4 regions of the Mesorhizobium sp. WSM4809 genome follow, and region 1 is predicted to be linked to each of the others. Evidence: predicted binding sites of a transcription regulator. Region 1 holds the regulator's gene; each other region holds the start of a gene.

Region 1 (4,519 bases):
TTCAACAGCGGCCTGTTCACCTACGGCGCCTCCAGCCGCCCGGAAACCTCGGGCATGGGCGTGGCGATCATCGGCTCGTTTTATATGATGGTAATCGTGTTGCTCCTGGCGCTACCGATCGGCGTCGCCGCCTCCATCTATCTGGAGGAGTTCGCCAAGAAGAACCGTTTCACCGACCTTATCGAGGTCAACATCAACAATCTGGCAGCGGTGCCGTCAATCGTCTTCGGCTTGCTCGGCCTCGCGGTGTTCATCAATTTCCTGGGCATGCCGCGCTCCGCCGCTTTCGTCGGCGGCCTGGTGCTGACACTGATGACGCTGCCGACGATCATCATCGCGACGCGCGCTGCACTTGCCGCGGTGCCGCCGTCGATCCGCTCGGCGGCTCTCGGTCTTGGCGCCTCCAAGATGCAGATGGTGTTCCAGCACATCCTGCCGCTTGCCGCACCCGGCATCCTCACCGGCACCATCATCGGTCTAGCGCGTGCGCTCGGTGAAACCGCGCCCCTGCTGCTAATCGGCATGGTCGCCTTCGTCGCCGATCCACCGACGACGCCTTTCGATCCGGCCACCGCGCTGCCGGTGCAGATCTATATGTGGGCGAACGAGGCCGAACGCGCCTTCGTCGAGCGCATGTCGGGCGCGATCATCATCCTGCTCGTCTTCCTCATGGCCATGAACATCACCGCGATCGTGCTTCGGCGTCGGTTCGAGCGGCGCTGGTAGAAAAAAGGCATTTTGGTATGAACATCATGACCGAACAGTCCCTTGAAAACGCAGTGGGCGATAAGATGAACGCCAAGTCGAACGAAGTGATCAAAATGCGCGGCGACAAGGTCGGCGTGTTCTATGGCGAGAAGCAGGCGCTGTTCGATGTCAATCTCGACGTCCGCCTGAATCAGGTGACGGCGCTGATCGGCCCCTCCGGCTGCGGCAAGTCGACCTTCCTGCGTTGCCTCAACCGCATGAACGACACCATCGATTCCGCGCGGGTAACCGGCAAGATAACGCTCGACGAAGAAGACATCTACGACAAGAACATCGATGTCGTCGAACTCAGGGCGCGCGTCGGCATGGTGTTTCAGAAACCCAATCCGTTCCCCAAGTCGATCTACGAGAACGTCGCCTATGGCCCGCGCATCCACGGATTGGCCAAGCGCAAGGCCGACATGGATCAGATCGTCGAGTCGAGCCTGAAGAAGGCGGCAATCTGGAACGAGGTGAAGGACCGTTTGCAGGAACCTGGCACGGGTCTTTCCGGTGGCCAGCAGCAGCGTCTGTGCATTGCACGCGCCATCGCCGTGTCGCCCGAGGTGATCCTGATGGACGAGCCGTGTTCGGCGCTCGATCCGATCGCCACTGCTCGCGTCGAGGAACTGATCGACGAACTGCGCCAGAACTATACGATCGTCATCGTCACCCATTCGATGCAGCAGGCAGCGCGCGTGTCGCAGCGCACCGCGATGTTCCATCTAGGCTATCTGGTCGAGGAGGGCGCCACCGACAAGATGTTCACCACCCCCGACGACAAACGCACCCAGGACTACATCACCGGCCGGTTCGGCTGAGCTCAGGCATATGAGGGACGAAGATCATGGGTGAACATACCGTTGCATCTTTCGATGAGGATCTGGAGCAGATCAGCCAGCTGATCCGCGACATGGGCGATCTCGCCCGCTCGATGGTCAGTGGCTCGACCAAGGCTTTGCTCAATTCGGACAATGCGCTGGCGCAGCGCGTGGTTTCCGACGATGCCATCATGGATGCCCGCCAGCGCGAGCTGGACGATCGCGCCATCACGCTGATCGCCAAGCGCCAGCCAATGGCCAACGATCTGCGTGCGGTGGTCGGTTCGATCCGCATGGCCGGCGACCTCGAGCGCATCGGCGACCTTGCCAAGAACATCGCCAAGCGCGTCGGCACTGTCGGGCTGAGCGTCACGCCGCACGATCTTTCGCATTCGATCGACGCGATGGCGCAGCTGGTGCTGATCCAGGTGCAGGGGGTCGTCGACGAGTATGCCGCCGCTGACGCGGCAGCGCTTGCCACGCTCAGAAACAATGATGAACGCATCGACGTCAAATACACCTCGGTGTTCCGCGAGCTGCTGACCTACATGATGGAAGATCCCCGCAACATCACGGCGTGCACGCACCTGTTGTTTTGCGCCAAGAACCTCGAGCGGATCGGCGACCACGTGACCAACATCGCCGAAAATGCCTACTATGTTTTGACCGGCACGCAGCTGCCAGCCAATCGTCCGAAGCAGGACGAGACGGCAATGTCCGCGCCAGCGGCATAACAGGGGTGACCAGCCGATGATCGCACCACGCATCATGGTGGTGGAGGATGAGGAGCCGCTAGGCGTGCTGCTCCGCTACAATCTTGAATCCGAAGGTTACCAGGTCGAGGTGGTGACGCGCGGCGATGAGGCCGAAATCCGGCTGCAGGAGAACGTTCCCGATCTTCTGGTGCTCGACTGGATGGTGCCTGCGGTTTCGGGCATCGAACTCTGCCGGCGCCTGCGAATGCGTCCCGAGACCGAGCGGCTGCCGATCATCATGCTGACCGCGCGAGGCGAGGAAAGCGACCGCGTGCGCGGCCTGTCGACCGGCGCCGACGACTATCTGGTCAAGCCCTTCTCGACGCCAGAGTTCATGGCCAGGGTCAAGGCGCTGCTGCGCCGGGCCAAGCCGGAAGTGCTGTCCAGCGTGCTAAAGGTCGGCGATATCGTGCTCGATCGCGAGTCGCACCGTGTCTATCGCAAGAAGAGCGAGATCCGGCTTGGGCCGACGGAATTCCGCCTGCTCGAATTCATGATGCGCCATCCAGGCCGCGTGTTCTCGCGCAGCCAGCTGCTCGACAATGTCTGGGGCGAGACGATCTACATCGACGAGCGCACGGTCGACGTGCATGTCGGCCGGCTGCGCAAGGCGGTCAACAATGGCCGTATGCCTGATGTCATCCGCACGATCCGTGGGGCCGGATACGCCATCCGAGAGGACTGAACTCCCTCGTTTGAACTCACGCCACGTTCTTGCCGCCGAAACCGGATCTCGCCTGCACGCCCGGCGCAAAAATCTCCTGATCGACGAAGATCAGCGCCCGCATGGCGCAGCCCTCGCGGATCAGCGGCAGTTCGTTCGGCTCGGTGTCGAAGGAAATCGATTTGGAATGCTGGCCGCCGGCGGTCTGGGCAATCGCTTGCCGCAATGCCGGCTCGATCAGGTCGAAGGCGGCGGCGCTGACACCGACCATGGCGACCGGCGCCGGATCGATCAGCGCGAACAGGCTGCCGAGGCCGTAGCCGAGCGCTTCGCCGGCCTTGCGATAGGCTTCCCGTTCGGGTCCGTCACCTTCGCGGGCCGCGGCAGCCAGGGCGCGCATGTCGGCGTCGCTGACATCGGCAACGGGTTCTGCATCCTCGCCCATCTGCCTGGCGTTGCGCCAGATGGCGTAATTGCCCGCATAGGCTTCGACGCAGCCGCGCCGTCCGCAGCGACATAGCGCGCCGTTCGGCCGATGGATCATGTGGCCGAATTCGCCGCCCGAAGAATGGGTGCCGGTGAACAATTCGCCCTTCAGCACCAGTCCCATGCCGATGCCGTGCGACAAAAGGATAGCGATGAAATCGTCGCGGTAACGATCGGGGTCGCGCCAGCGCAGCGCCACCGCCATCATGTTGCAGTCGTTCTCCATTATGGCAGGGATGCCGAACTGGTCTTCGAATATGTCAGCGAAGGCGATGTCGGTGTGCGGCGTGATCGGCGACCACAGCATGGCGCGGGCACGGGTGTCGGTGATGCCCTGGATGGCCAGCGCGATGCGGGCGATGCTGCGCACGTCCAGGTCGGGATCTGCCAGGCGGCGCCGCACGATGGCCGTGCATTCCCCGATCAGCGACTCGCGCGACATCGTCAGCGTGTCCAGCCGGCGCTGTTCCTCGGATATTACCTGGCCGGCATAGTCGATGACGGCGACGGAGAGGAAGTTCAGCGACAGCACCACGGTCATTACCGCGGCCGCTTCCGGATTGAGACTGAGGCCGACCTGCGGCCGGCCGCGTTTGAGTGAGCCGGCCTCGCTCGGCTTGCTTTCGGTCAGGATGCCTTCGACGATCAGGTCCGCTGAAATCGCCGAGATGGTCGAATGGCTGAGGCTTGTGGTCGCGGCGATCTCGGTTCGCGACGGCTGTCCGGCGCGGCGCACTGCCGCGATCACCATGGCGCGGTTGCGGCGGCGCAGATCGTCGTGGCGGATTCCGACCGACATGTTCTTTCATATCCTCCCGGTCGCCGCGGTTCCTCCTGCCCCTGGAACGCTGTCGGTGACGCCGGTAAATACTGGCAGAAGCTGCAGGCCGTGTCATTTATTTATTCCGAGACTCGAAAAAAACTCGAAATGACATCAAAATCCATCAGAATCGATGTTGACAGCGTTCGGGCGTTGGCCCAGTATTTTTTCGAGGCTCGAAAAAATAGAGCCTCTGTGCCGGCCCTCGGGTCAGTTTGGTCGCGCC
Region 2 (4,519 bases), on a different contig from region 1:
AATTGCCATTACGTCAAGGTCGACCGATGTAAGCATTCTATCGATGTAAGCATTCTAATGAGCCCGCCAGCCGTAGAGCCAGTCCAGATCCGCCGCGAGTTTTTCCGACGAGCGCACCTTCAGGAACACATTGCGCGCAATCGCCACTGGACCCGAGGCATGCCAGGCCAGCCGGTTGACAGCGCCGCGTCGGGCGACCTGCGCGACACGCGGCCGCCGAGACTGCTCCCAGACGGCAAGTGCGGCCAGGGGGTCGGCAGGGAAGTCGGCGATGATGTCGGCAAGCGTCGCCGCATCCTCGATCGCCATCGCCGCACCTTGCGCAGCGAATGGGGTCATCGCATGCGCGGCGTCGCCGATCAGCGCAATGCCGTTCGGTGTTGTCCAGGGCTGTTGCGGGTCAACAGTGTGGATCGGCCATGCGGTCCACGGGCCGGCCTGCTCGACCAGACGGGCAAGTTCTGCCGCGGTGCCGCGCAGGGCTCGGGTCAGGATCCCGGCGTCGGCGTTGCCGGACCAGCCCTCGGCAATGCGGTCGCCCCTGGTGAAGGCCGCGAGATTGAAGGCCGCACCCTTGCTGACGGGATAGGCCACCATATGGAAGCCGGGATGCAGGAAGGTGGTGACGCAATTGGTTACACCGATCGCGGCAAAGGCTTGTCCGGCAGCGCTTTCGGCGGCAATGGTCGCGCGCCAGGCCAGCTCGCCGGAAAAATGGCTTGTCGGCAAGGCCGCATTTTTGGCCGAATCGACAAGTGCGCGCACCGACGACCAGACACCATCGGCTCCGATCAGCAGGAAGCCCTCAGCCTTGATGGTTTTGCCGTCGATCTCGGCCGTCGCGGTGATGCCATGGGGGCCGGTGGCAGCGCTGCTGACGCGGGCGCCGGTGGTAAGATGGATATCCGGTATCTCGGAAACCCGTGCCATCAGCGCGCTCTGCAGATCAGCCCTGTGAGCGACGAGATAGGGCGCCTGCCAGCGCGTTTCGGCGGCTTGCCCCAACGGCACCCGCGCCAGTTCGCGCAACGTCGCGGCGTCCTTCAGGACCACCGCTTCCGGCCGCACCGTTGCCGGCAGCAGCTTGTCGAGCACACCAAGCTGGCGAAGGATGCGTGTCGCGTTGGGAGAAAGCTGGATGCCGGCGCCTGCCGCTTCCAGGCGCTGCACCTGTTCGAACACTTTCACAGGGTAGCCGCGTTCGGCGAAAGCCAGCGCTGCGGTTAGCCCGGCGACTCCCGCCCCGGCGATGACGACTTGCCGGGAGCGCGTGTCGTTCATCGGGCTGGCCGCGAAAGACTCAGGCGGCCTGTTCTATGTAGATGCAGCCGGCCGGCAGCGTTTCCGTTGCCTTCAGCTTCGGAGAATAGCGGTAGAGCGTCGAGCAATAGGGGCAGACTTTTTCGTTGTCGTCGCCCATGTCCAGAAACACATGCGGGTGGTCGAAAGGCGGATTGGCGCCCGTGCACATGAATTCCTTCACGCCGATGTCGATTGCCTGATAGCCCGCATCGTTCTGAAAATGGGGAATGGAACCGCCTGCCATCGTCGTCTCCTTAACGCAGTCTCGTCTGCATCTGGATCATATCAGGGCTCTTTGCAAGTTCGATGAAATGAAACTGTCGCAAAAGCCTGTCAGAGGATAAGTTAAGCCGGTTAACGCATGGCCCCGAAGACCGACACCGGTTTTCGGCAAGGACCATGCGTCGCCTTGGAGTGGCAGAGCGTCCTTTGCGCCTCCTGAATGACGTGCGGCGCTTTAGCTGGCTGACGGTGTGGAAGAGCGGGAATCATGAACGAACTAAAGCCGGTGCAGAACGAATTCGTTGATGTCGAGGTGGCTCGCCCGGAGGGCGGCAATCCGGACCGGTTTGTCAACCGCGAGTTTTCCTGGCTGCAGTTCAACCGGCGCGTCCTCGAGGAGTCGCTGAACCTCAATCATCCGCTGCTGGAGCGCGTCCGCTTCCTGTCGATCTCGGCCGCCAATCTCGACGAGTTCTTCATGGTCCGCGTTGCCGGTCTTGCCGGCCAGGTGCGAGAAGGCATCACGCTGAAGAGCCCTGACGGCCGCACCCCCGAACAGCAGCTCGAACAGCTGCTGCGTGAGGTCGAGCGACTGCAGGAAGATCAGCAGAAGAGCCTTTCGGCGCTCACCGTGCTGCTCAACAAGGAAGGCATCGAGAGCATCACCCGCGATGCGCTGACCAAGGACGAGAAAGTCTGGCTGGAAGACCATTTCCAGGAACAGGTTTTCCCGGTGCTCACCCCGCTGTCGATCGACCCGGCGCATCCGTTTCCGTTCATTCCAAATCTCGGCTTCTCGATGGCGCTGCAATTGCGCCATCGCAAGAACGGCGAGGAGATGAGCGCGCTGCTGCGCCTGCCGGTGGCGCTGAAGCGCTTCATCCGTCTGCCGGACCGCAAGCATCATGTCCGCTTCATCCCGCTGGAAGAGGCGGTCGGCCTCTATATCGGCAAGCTCTTCCCCGGCTACGAGGTCAAGGGCTCCGGCACGTTCCGTATCATTCGCGACAGCGATATCGAGGTCGAGGAGGAGTCCGAGGATTTGGTTCGCCTGTTCGAAACGGCGCTGAAGCGGCGGCGGCGCGGATCGGTGATCCGCATCGAATTCGACAGGCTGATGCCTGGCGAATTGCGCGACTTCGTCGCCGGCGAGCTTGGCGTGTCGTCCAGCCGCATCAGCGTCTTGACCGGTCCATTGGCGCTCAGCCAGATTTCCGAGATCGTCGCCGTCCCTCGCGACGACCTGAAATTCACGCCCTACAATCCGCGTTTTCCCGAGCGCATCCGCGAGCATGGTGGCGATTGCTTTGCCGCGATCCGCGAGAAGGACATCGTCGTCCATCACCCCTACGAATCGTTTGACGTCGTGGTGCAGTTCCTGCGCCAGGCGATGGCCGATCCGGAAGTGGTGGCGATCAAGCAGACGCTTTACCGCACCTCCAATGACAGCCCGATCGTGCGTGCGCTGGTCGACGCGGCCGAGGCCGGCAAGTCGGTCACTGCGCTGGTCGAGCTCAAGGCGCGTTTCGACGAAGAAGCCAACATTCGCTGGGCGCGCGACCTGGAGCGTGCCGGCGTCCAGGTGGTGTTCGGCTTTCTCGAGCTGAAAACCCATTCGAAAATGTCGCTGGTGGTGCGGCGCGAGGACGGCAAGCTGCGCAACTACGTCCACCTCGGCACCGGCAACTACCATCCGGTAACGGCGCGCATCTACACCGACCTGTCCTTCTTCACCACCGATCCGACGATTGCCCGCGATGTCGCCCAGCTGTTCAATTTCATCACCGGCTATGCCGAGCCGACAGACGAAATGCGGCTTGCGATCTCGCCGTTCACGCTGAGAAGCCGCATCCTGAAGCACATTGCCGACGAGATTGCCTACGCGGTGCAGGGGAAACCGGCGCGCATCTGGATGAAGATGAACGCACTCGTCGATCCGATTATCATCGACGCGCTCTACGATGCCAGCCGGGCCGGCGTCGAGGTCGACCTGGTCGTGCGCGGCATCTGCTGCCTGAGGCCGCAGGTTCCGGGCCTGTCGGAAAACATCCGCGTAAAATCGATCGTCGGCCGTTTTCTCGAGCACAGCCGCATCTATTGTTTCGGCAACGGTCACGGCCTGCCGTCGGACGAAGCGATCGTCTACATCTCCTCGGCCGATCTGATGCCGCGCAATCTCGACCGCCGCGTCGAGACCATGGTTCCGATCACCAATCCAACTGTGCATGAACAGATCCTTGGCCAGATCATGCTGGGCAACATCATGGACAATCAGCAAAGTTTCGACGTATTGGCTGATGGAACCTCCCGGCGCGTCGTGCTGGAGGAGGGCGAGGAACCGTTCAACGCGCAGGAATATTTCATGACCAATCCGAGCCTGTCGGGACGGGGTGACGCGCTGAAGTCGCATGCGCCCAAGCGCATTGCGCAGTTCAAGCGCCGCAAGAAGAACGCCGCAGCGTCCGGCTGATGCTGTCTGATTCCCAGGGCCGGCTGCAGGACCGCCGACCGCTGTCCATCATCGACATCGGATCGAACTCGATCCGCCTCGTCGTCTATGAGGGGCTGGCGCGCTCGCCGACCATGCTGTTCAACGAAAAGATGCTGGCCGGTCTCGGCCGGGGCATCGTTTCGACCGGCAAGCTCGACCCCGAGGCGGTGACGCGCTCGATGGAAGAGTTCCGCCGCTTTCGCGCGCTTTCCGACCAGGCCGGCGCCGAGCAGATGTATGTGCTGGCCACCGCCGCGGCCCGCGAGGCGGTCAACGGCCCTGATTTCATTCACCGCGCCGAGGAGGTGCTGAAGACCGAGATCCGTGTCATCAGCGGCCGTCAGGAAGCGTATTATTCGGCGCTCGGCGTCATTTCCGGCTTCCATCCGGCCGACGGGATCGCCGGCGATCTGGGCGGCGGCAGCCTCGAACTGGTCGACGTCGCCGGCGAAGCGATCGGCGACGGCATCACGCTGCCGCTGGGCGGCTTGCGCCTGCAGGACA
Region 3 (4,519 bases), on a different contig from region 1:
GATGTACCGGCTGCACGGCACGCCGGAGTGGGATTCCATCGGTAAGAACGCTTCGTCGGGCTGCGTGCGCTTCATGAACCAGGACATCATCGACCTCTACAGCCGCGTCAACGGCCCCGCTCAGGTCTTCGTGCGTCCCAACCTGTCGGCCGCCGGCAAGATCATGGCCGTGTCGAGCAGAACCGCCGAGCCGATCGATGCGGGCGTCCCGAAGGACGCGGAGTTCTTGAAGTAAGCCTTCTCAATCAATCTGCCTGGAAAAACACCAGCAATAGTGCTCCGGGCGGACGCGCCAAGCGCGCCCGTCCGTGCAGTGGTCGTTACTTCTTGGCCAAACCCGGCAGCGTGACCTGATAGACCAGGAACATGGTGTCGACATTGGCGCCGTCTTCGGCCTTGTAGGGCGCGCCGACCTGAAAACCGTCCTGGGCGAGGAAGTCGTTGTCGTTGGCGACGAACAGGAAGTAGTCGTCGGGCAGCTTCGCATCGAGCACGCTGACCACCGACATCGCCTCCCACTTCTCGGACAGGTTATCCTGGTCATTGGGCGCGCCATTGTGCAGGCCGAAGCGGCCGAGCTCGGCACTGTCGTTGATGTCGATGAATGGCGTCAGCTTGGCCGGTGTCACCGATGGGTCGACGACGCCTTTGGGGGCGACCGGCCTGTCAGCGCCGTCGAAGGCGCCGCCGGCGATGTCGGTCGCGGTGGATAGGTCGACGACGTTGACCTGGCGATAGAGCGAGGCGTCGCCCTTCAGGCCCTGGCCGTTGCCGCTGTCGCGCGCCAGCATCAGGAAGCTCTTGTCGGAGAGCGCCACGATCTCGCTCTGCGCGGCGACCTTGGTCTTGCCCTTGGCATCCCTAAACACCGGCAGCGGCACGACATATTCGTGCGCCAATTTGAGATGGGCGAGGTCGGACGCGTCATAGACCAGCGCCCTGGTGTTTTGGCGGGTCGAGCCGGAATCGCCGCCGTCCTGCCTGGCCGCCGACTGCAGCACGGCGATCAGGAACTTGCCGTCGGGCGTCATCGCCATGCCTTCGAGGCCTTGATTGTTCTGGCGGCCGGTGTCGGGATCCTTCGGATCGGGCTCGGCGGCACCGGGTCCCGGATTGTCCGAGGCGAAGTTCGGCGTGCCGTGGCGCATCGGCACCAGCGCAGCCGGTGGCTGGGTTGCCGACAGCAGATGCCCGTCGGCGGAAAACCGATAGATGTTCGGGCCGTATTCGTCGGAGATGAACATCGAACCATCGGGCAGCCGCACGATCGCCTCGTTGTCGAGCGCCAGCTTGCCATTGTCGGCTTGCGGCAGGATCGGCATGTCGCCGCTTGCCGCGCGCACGCCGTTGAGCGGATCGAGGCCTGTGGCATCAGCCCCCTTGTCGTCGGTGAGAAGCATGGTGTCGGCGAGCGTTGCCTTGACGCCGGTCTGCTGCTGGCCGGCAGCAGGTGCCGCACCTGGTGCCACCGGGGTAAACTCGATGGCGACGGTGTTGAGGCGCGGCCGGTAGTCGGTGGTGCCGACGACATTGTAGCCGCGATCCGGCAGCAGCCAGAGCGAACCTTTGTAGCCGGCGGCCTCATGCGTCCAGCCTGATGTGTCGATCGACATGCCCGAGCCCGAACCAAACGTCTCGCCGAACTTGTCGCGCTGAGCGGCCGGGATGCGGCCGACGCCGACCAGCCCTTTGTTGACAAAGCTCGTGCCGCCGACGGTCGCGGTGCTGTCGGCGAGCGCCGGCGTCAAGGCGGTGAACAAGGCCAGCGCGACGCCGAGCGACGCGGTTCGATATAGGTGTTTCATGGATAATCCTCTTTGTGACGGATGTGCCGGAGCGGCCGCGGGACGAAAAACTGAAAGAGGTGCGACATCGATGATGCCGCGCAAGCCTCCCCGAAACGCGGTCTACGGCGCGAACATGATGCTTGCGTGACAGCGCGCAGTGCATGCCGGCGGTCGACGAAAAACGATGCGCGCGCGGTACTGGACACTTATGTCTAGTGCGTATATGGTCCAGCCTTCGGACTAACCGTGGAGGGGAAGCCTTGAAGTCGCACTACCGCGCAGTCGTCATCGGGGGTGGCGTGGTCGGAGCCTCCGTCCTTTATCATCTGACGCGATTTGGCTGGAGCGATGTGGCGCTGATCGAGCGCGCCGAACTGACGGCCGGTTCGACCTGGCACGCGGCGGCAGGCTTCCATGCGCTCAACGCCGACCCCAACGTGGCGGCGCTGCAGGACTACACCATCAATCTCTACCGCGAGATCGAGGCCGAATCCGGCTGGGATATCGGCCTGCATATGACCGGCGGCGTCAACATCGCCAGCGATCCCGCGCGCTGGGAGTGGCTGAAATCGGCCTGGGCGGTGTTCCAGTCGGTCGGCATCGAGACCGCTAGGTTGGTAACGCCCGACGAGATCAAGGCGATCTGCCCGATCGTCGACGTCACCGGCGTGCTTGGCGGCCTGCATGATTCCAACGAAGGCCATCTCGACCCGTACGGCACGACGCACGCCTATGCCGGCGCTGCAAAAAAGCGCGGCGCCGACATCATCCTGCGCAACCGGGTCGTCGAGCTGAAGGCGCGCGCCGACGGCCGCTGGGATGTCGTCACGGAGCAGGGCACCATCATCGCCGAGCATGTCGTCAATGCCGGCGGGCTGTGGGCAAAGCAGCTCGGCCGCATGGCCGGCGTCGATCTGCCGGTGACGCCGATGGAGCACCATTACTTCATCACTGAGGACATTCCCGAGATCGCGGCGCTGGACAGGGAAATCGGCATCGCCGTCGATCTCGACGGCTTTTCGTATCTCAGGCAGGAGCGCAAGGGCGTGCTGCTCGGCGTTTACGAGCAGAATCCAAAGCACTGGAACATGGATGGCGCGCCGTGGGACTACGGCATCGAGCTGATCCCGGAAGACATCGACCGCATCAGCCCGGAACTCGCCAAGGCGCATGAGCGCTTCCCTTGCCTGGCGACGGCCGGCATCCGCAAATGGGTCAACGGCGCCTTCACCTTCACACCGGACGGCAATCCGATCGTCGGGCCGGTGCGCGGCCTAAAGAACTACTGGGTCGCCTGCGGCGTCATGGCCGGTTTCAGCCAGGGCGGGGGCGTCGGCAAGTCGCTTGCCGAATGGATGATTTATGGCGAGCCGCAGGCCGACATTTTCGGCATGGACATCGCCCGCTATGGTGCCTTCGCCGCGAACCGGGAATATCTCAGGCAGACGACGCGCCAGTTCTACTCGCGCCGCTTCGTCATGACCTTTCCCAATGAGCGGCTGCCCGCCGGCCGGCCGCTGAAACGCCCCGGCGCCTATGACGGCATGACGGAAGCGGGATGCGAATGGACGGCTTCCTGGGGGTTGGAAATCCCGGCCTATTTCGCGCCGATGGGGTTTGCCGAGAACACGACGCTGCGGCGCTCCAACGCCTTCGACATCGTCGGCGACGAGGCGCTGCAGGTGCGGCGCGCCGCAGGTCTCGTCGATATCTCGGCCTATGCGCGCTATGCGGTCTCAGGCCCCGGTGCCGAGGCGTGGCTCGACCGGCTGCTCGCCTGCAGATTGCCGAAGCCGGGGCGGGCCGGTCTGGCGCCGATGCTCGGCCATGACGGACGGCTGAAGGGCGACCTCACCGTCTTCAACTGGGGCGGCGGCGACTATTGGCTGATGGGCTCCTACTATCTCCGGGAATTCCACATGCGCTGGTTCGAGAGCCATTCGGTTGAAGGCGTCACCGTCGCCGACCTCTCCGACACGATGAGCGGCTTTCTGCTGACGGGGCCGAATGCGCGAGAGATTCTGGAGCGTACGACGCATCAGGATGTGTCCGGCGCAGCGCTGCCGTTCATGGCCTGCGGCGCATTCGACATCGGCATGGTGCAGGCACGTGTGGCGCGGCTGTCGATATCAGGCGAACTCGGCTTCGAAATAAGTTGCCCCGCGACCATGCATGCCACTCTGCGCGACACGCTGCTGGCTGCGGGCGAGGATCTCGGCTTGGCCGAAATCGGATACTATGCCCTCAATGCGCTGCGGCTGGAGAAGAGCTTTGGCATCTGGTCGCGTGAATTCACGCAAGGCTATACGCCGGGCCAGACCGGTCTCGACCGGTTCATCGCTTTCGGCAAGAGCGACTTCATCGGCCGCGAAGCAGCGTCGAAACAGCGGGAGGCCAGCAGCGGCCAATGCCTGGTGACGCTTGAAGTCGACGCGCTCGATGCCGATGCCAGCGGCTTCGAGCCGGTCTGGCATCAGGGCCGGCGCGTCGGCTTCGTCACCTCGGGCGGTTACGGTTATACGATCGGCAAGAGCCTGGCGCTGGCGCTGGTCGACCGCGATTTCGCGGGCGAGGGCACCGCGCTCTCCGTGCATGTCGTGGGGGAGGAACGGCCGGCGCATGTCGTCGCGGCCTCGCCCTATGATCCCCTGGGCAAGGCAATGCGGCAATGAGGAGGATTTCCGATGGTCGATGACGCGGCACGGGACGGCAGGCGCGAGCGCCGGCGTGGA
Region 4 (4,519 bases), on a different contig from region 1:
CGTCGTGATTTTCTCTACGTCGCCACCGGCATGGCCGCAGTGGTCGGCGCGGGTGCCTTCGCGTGGCCGTTCATCGACCAGATGCGCCCCGATGCCTCGACGCTGGCGCTCGCTTCCGTCGAAGTCGACGTCGCCTCGCTGACGCCGGGCATGTCGCTGATCGTCAAATGGCGCGGCAAGCCGGTCGTGGTCCGCAACCGCACCGAACAGGAAATGAAGGACGGCGAGGCCGTCAAGCTGGCCGATCTCAAGGACCCGATCGCCCGCAACGCTAATCTGCCGGCCGATGCACCGGCGACCGACGCCAACCGCACCACACCCGGCAAGGAAGCCTGGATGGTGATGGTTCAGGTCTGCACCCATCTCGGCTGCATTCCGCTCGGCCAGGAAGGCGATTTCGGCGGCTGGTTCTGCCCATGCCACGGCTCGGTCTACGACACGGCCGGACGCATCCGCCAAGGCCCGGCGCCTGAGAACATGGCGGTGCCGGTATTCAAGTTCATTTCCGATACCAAGATCCTTATCGGTTGAGGCAGGGGACATTTCGATGAGCGAGGGACACTCGACCTATACGCCCAAAACCGGTTTCGGACGCTGGTTCGACGCCCGTATGCCGCTGCCGCGGCTGGTCTATGACAGCTTCGTCGCCTATCCGGTGCCGCGCAACCTCAACTACGCTTGGACGTTTGGCGGCATCCTGTCGATCATGCTGGTGGCGCAGATCCTGACCGGCATCGTGCTGGCCATGCACTACACGGCCGACACCAATCTGGCCTTCGGCTCCGTCGAGAAGATCATGCGCGACGTGAATTCGGGCTGGCTGCTGCGCTACATGCATTCGAACGGCGCCTCGTTCTTCTTCGTCGCCGTCTACATCCACATCTTCCGTGGCCTCTATTACGGCTCCTACAAGGCGCCGCGCGAGCTGCTGTGGATCCTCGGCTGCATCATCTATCTCCTGATGATGGCGACCGGCTTCATGGGCTACGTGCTGCCATGGGGCCAGATGAGCTTCTGGGGTGCCACCGTCATCACGGGTTTCTTCAGCGCCATTCCGCTGGTCGGCGACTGGATCCAGCAGCTGCTGCTCGGCGGCTTTGCCGTCGACAACCCGACGCTGAACCGCTTCTTTGCGCTGCACTATCTGTTGCCGTTCATGATTGCCGGCGTCGTCGTTTTGCACATCTGGGCGCTGCATGTCGTGGGCCAGTCGAACCCGACGGGTATCGAGGTCAAGTCGAAGACCGACACTGTCGCCTTCACCCCCTACGCGACCATCAAGGACGCGTTCGGCATGATCGTGTTCCTGTTCTTCTTCGCCTATTTCGTCTTCTACCTGCCGAACTATCTCGGCCATCCCGACAACTACATCGTCGCCAACCCGCTGAAGACGCCGGCCCACATCGTGCCCGAATGGTACTTCCTGCCGTTCTACGCGATCCTGCGCGCCATCACCTTCAATGTCGGGCCGATCAACTCCAAGCTCGGCGGCGTGCTGTGCATGTTCGGCGCCATCGTCATGTTGTTCCTGGTGCCGTGGCTCGACACTTCGAAGGTACGCTCGGCCGTTTACCGGCCCTGGTACAAGCTGTTCTTCTGGCTGTTCATGGCCGATGCCATCCTGCTTGGCTGGCTGGGCTCGCAGCCGGCCGAAGGCAGCTATGTGTTCATGGCGCAGATGGCGACATTGTTCTACTTCGCCTTCTTCCTGATCGCGCTGCCGGTGCTCGGCCTGATCGAGACGCCGCGACGGCTGCCGAACTCGATCACCGAGGCGGTCCTCGAGAAGAACAAGGGCGGCAGCGGACATCCGGCGGGCGCTACGGCGGCGCCGGAAACCAAAGGCTGAGCGGGTAGAGAATCTAAGGGGATTTGGCATGAAAAAGATTCTCATCTCGCTGGCGCTGGTCGGCCTCGTGGCCGTCGGCATCGGGTCGGCGGGCACTTGGGCGATCGCCGCCGAAGAGGCGCACAACGCCGCCGCGCCGACGCATTTCCCGATCGACGAGCCGAAGGAAATGGACTGGAGTTTCACCGGCCCGTTCGGTACCTATGACAAGGCGCAGCTGCAGCGCGGCCTCAAGGTCTACAAGGAAGTCTGCTCGGCCTGCCATTCGATGAACATGGTGGCGTTCCGCACGCTGTCGGACCTCGGCTATTCCGATGCGCAGATCAAGACGCTGTCGGCCGAGTACACGATCCATGACGGTCCCAACGATGCCGGCGACATGTTCGACCGTCCCGGCAAGCCGTCCGACCACTTCCCGCCACCGTTCGCAAACGACGAAGCGGCCGCCGCTTCCAATGGTGGTGCTGCTCCGCCCGACATGTCGCTGCTGGCCAAGGCGCGCGGCGTCGAGCGCGGTTTTCCGCAATTCGTCTTCGACATCTTCACCCAGTATGACGCGGGCGGGCCCGACTATATCCACTCGCTGCTGACAGGCTATAACGAGACACCGCCTGCCGGCATGGTTATCCCGGAAGGCACCCACTACAACCCCTATTTCATGTCGGGCGTGTCGCTGAAGATGCCCAACCCGCTGTCCGACGGCCAGGTGACCTATGATGACGGCGCGCCGCAGACAGTCGACCAGTACTCCCGCGACGTTTCCGCCTTCCTGATGTGGGCGGCCGAGCCGCATATGGAAGACCGCAAGAAGACCGGTTTTCGCGTGCTGGTGTTCCTGCTTCTGTTCGGCGCTCTGGTCTATCTCACCAAGCGCAAGGTGTGGGAAGGCGTGGCGCATTGAGCCACACAATCAAGTGATCGCGAAGGGCGCCGAGAGGCGCCCTTTTGCATTTCCGGAGGCTGGTCATGTCACATGGCCGTCACCGCATCCGGCGATCCTGTGCTGCTCTCATCAAAGGATCGCATTCATGAAAAGATACGCATCGCTCGCGGCAGGCCTGTTGCTGCTCATCGTGGGCTCGGCCGCGCAAGCGGAAGACGCCCAGCCCTTCATCACCAACAAGGATGTCGACCTGACGATGATCCTGCCGCCGCCGCCGGCAAACGATTCGGCACAAACCAAGGCCGAACTCGGCGAGGTGCTGACTTTGCAGGTCACGCGCACCCCGGAGATGGTCGCCAGCGCGGTGGCCGATGCCGAGGAGAATGTCTGGCGCTTTGCCGACGTGATGGGGCCGAAATTCAACAAGGAAACGCTGCCGAAATTCAGCGCCTTCTTCGATCGCGTGGTGGCTACCAAAGGCGCTGTCGTCGATCCCGCCAAGGATGTCTGGAAGCGCCCGCGCCCGCATCAGCTCAGCGATCTCGTCAAGCCTGCGGTCAAGCTGTCGAGCTCCGGTTCCTGGCCTTCCGGACACGCCACCGTCGGCACGATGATGGGCATCATTCTGTCCGACATGGTTCCGGAAAAGCGCGCCGAGATCATGGCACGCGCGAGCAAATACGCTCACAACCGCGTGGTTGGCGGCATCCATTTTGCGTCCGATGTCGAGATGGGCAGGATTTCCGGCAGCGTCATTGCCGCAGTCCTGCTCAACCGGGACGACTTCAAGGCTGAATATGAAGTGGCCAGGGCCGAGCTTCGTTCCGATCTCGGCATGTAATCCTCGTCAGCCGGATTTAGACGGGAAGGGGCGCTTAAGGCGCTCCTTTCTTGTCTGCGCCATTGCTTAGGCGGAAGTTCGGCAATTAGTCCGTTGGCATGGCGGCATGAGGTTGATATTCGACGCATCGAACGGTGGCGAGAAGCTCGTCCCGCCATGGCTTTTGGATTTCGATGATGCGGCTCAGCGACTGTCACAACTTTTCCGATTTCCGGCTGATGGCACAGCAGCGGCTGCCCGGGCCGATCTTCAATTACATTGACGGCGCGGCTGACGATGAGGTCACCTACCGCCGCAACGCCGCAAGCTTCGAGACCTGTGACCTGGTTCCCAACGTGCTGCGCGGAGTGAGCGAGGTCGACATGTCGGTGACGGTCATGGGCCAGAAGCTGGCGATGCCGTTCTATTGCTCGCCGACCGCCTTGCAGCGCCTGTTCCACCATCAGGGCGAGCGCGCGGTCGCCAAGGCCGCAGCCAAGTATGGCACCATGTTCGGCGTCTCGTCGCTTGGCACCGTCAGCCTCGAGGAGGCGCGCAGCATCAGCAGCAGTCCGCAGGTCTACCAGTTCTATTTCCATCGGGACCGCGGTCTTAACCGGGCGATGATGCAGCGGGCAAAGCAGGTCGGCGTCGAGGTGATGATGCTGACCGTCGACAGCATCACCGGAGGAAATCGCGAGCGCGACAAACGCACCGGCTTTGCCATTCCCTTCAAGCTCAACCTTGCCGGTATGGCGCAGTTCGCGCTCAAGCCGGCCTGGGCGATCAATTATTTCACGCATGAGGGGTTCAAGCTGCCGCAGCTCGACGAGCATGTCGACATGGGCGGCGGCACGATGTCGATCAGCCGCTACTTCACCGAGATGCTAGACCCGTCGATGACGTGGGACGATGTCGCTGAGATGGTCAAGCTTTGGTCGGGTCCGTTCTGTCTCAAGGGCGTTAT

Evidence for each region. The regulator PhoB, encoded in region 1, activates phosphate uptake and scavenging genes when phosphate is short. The targets are predictions, from matches to a motif close to TGTCATNNANCTGTCAT.
Region 2: the regulator PhoB is predicted to act here: its motif matches at 1,610-1,626, upstream of AC0L24_RS04290 (RNA degradosome polyphosphate kinase).
Region 3: the regulator PhoB is predicted to act here: its motif matches at 1,921-1,937, upstream of AC0L24_RS18410 (esterase-like activity of phytase family protein).
Region 4: the regulator PhoB is predicted to act here: its motif matches at 2,817-2,833, upstream of AC0L24_RS05150 (acid phosphatase).

What each region holds. Positions count from the first base shown of each region.
Region 1 covers NZ_JBVVQW010000010.1:67,316-71,834, forward strand. Annotated here, with positions in the region: gene pstA (phosphate ABC transporter permease PstA) at 1-726, shown strand, start outside; gene pstB (phosphate ABC transporter ATP-binding protein PstB) at 744-1,568, shown strand; gene phoU (phosphate signaling complex protein PhoU) at 1,595-2,302, shown strand; gene phoB (phosphate regulon transcriptional regulator PhoB) at 2,319-3,008, shown strand; gene AC0L24_RS22875 (ROK family protein) at 3,025-4,272, opposite strand.
Region 2 covers NZ_JBVVQW010000001.1:928,766-933,284, forward strand. Annotated here, with positions in the region: gene AC0L24_RS04280 (FAD-dependent monooxygenase) at 55-1,281, opposite strand; gene AC0L24_RS04285 (zinc-finger domain-containing protein) at 1,301-1,546, opposite strand; gene AC0L24_RS04290 (RNA degradosome polyphosphate kinase) at 1,793-3,994, shown strand; gene ppx (exopolyphosphatase) at 3,994-4,519, shown strand, end outside.
Region 3 covers NZ_JBVVQW010000006.1:374,077-378,595, reverse strand. Annotated here, with positions in the region: gene AC0L24_RS18415 (L,D-transpeptidase) at 1-235, shown strand, start outside; gene AC0L24_RS18410 (esterase-like activity of phytase family protein) at 321-1,805, opposite strand; gene AC0L24_RS18405 (GcvT family protein) at 2,048-4,459, shown strand; gene AC0L24_RS18400 (trimethylamine methyltransferase family protein) at 4,472-4,519, shown strand, end outside.
Region 4 covers NZ_JBVVQW010000002.1:127,638-132,156, reverse strand. Annotated here, with positions in the region: gene petA (ubiquinol-cytochrome c reductase iron-sulfur subunit) at 1-531, shown strand, start outside; gene AC0L24_RS05160 (cytochrome b) at 548-1,849, shown strand; gene AC0L24_RS05155 (cytochrome c1) at 1,878-2,750, shown strand; gene AC0L24_RS05150 (acid phosphatase) at 2,878-3,573, shown strand; gene AC0L24_RS05145 (alpha-hydroxy acid oxidase) at 3,750-4,519, shown strand, end outside.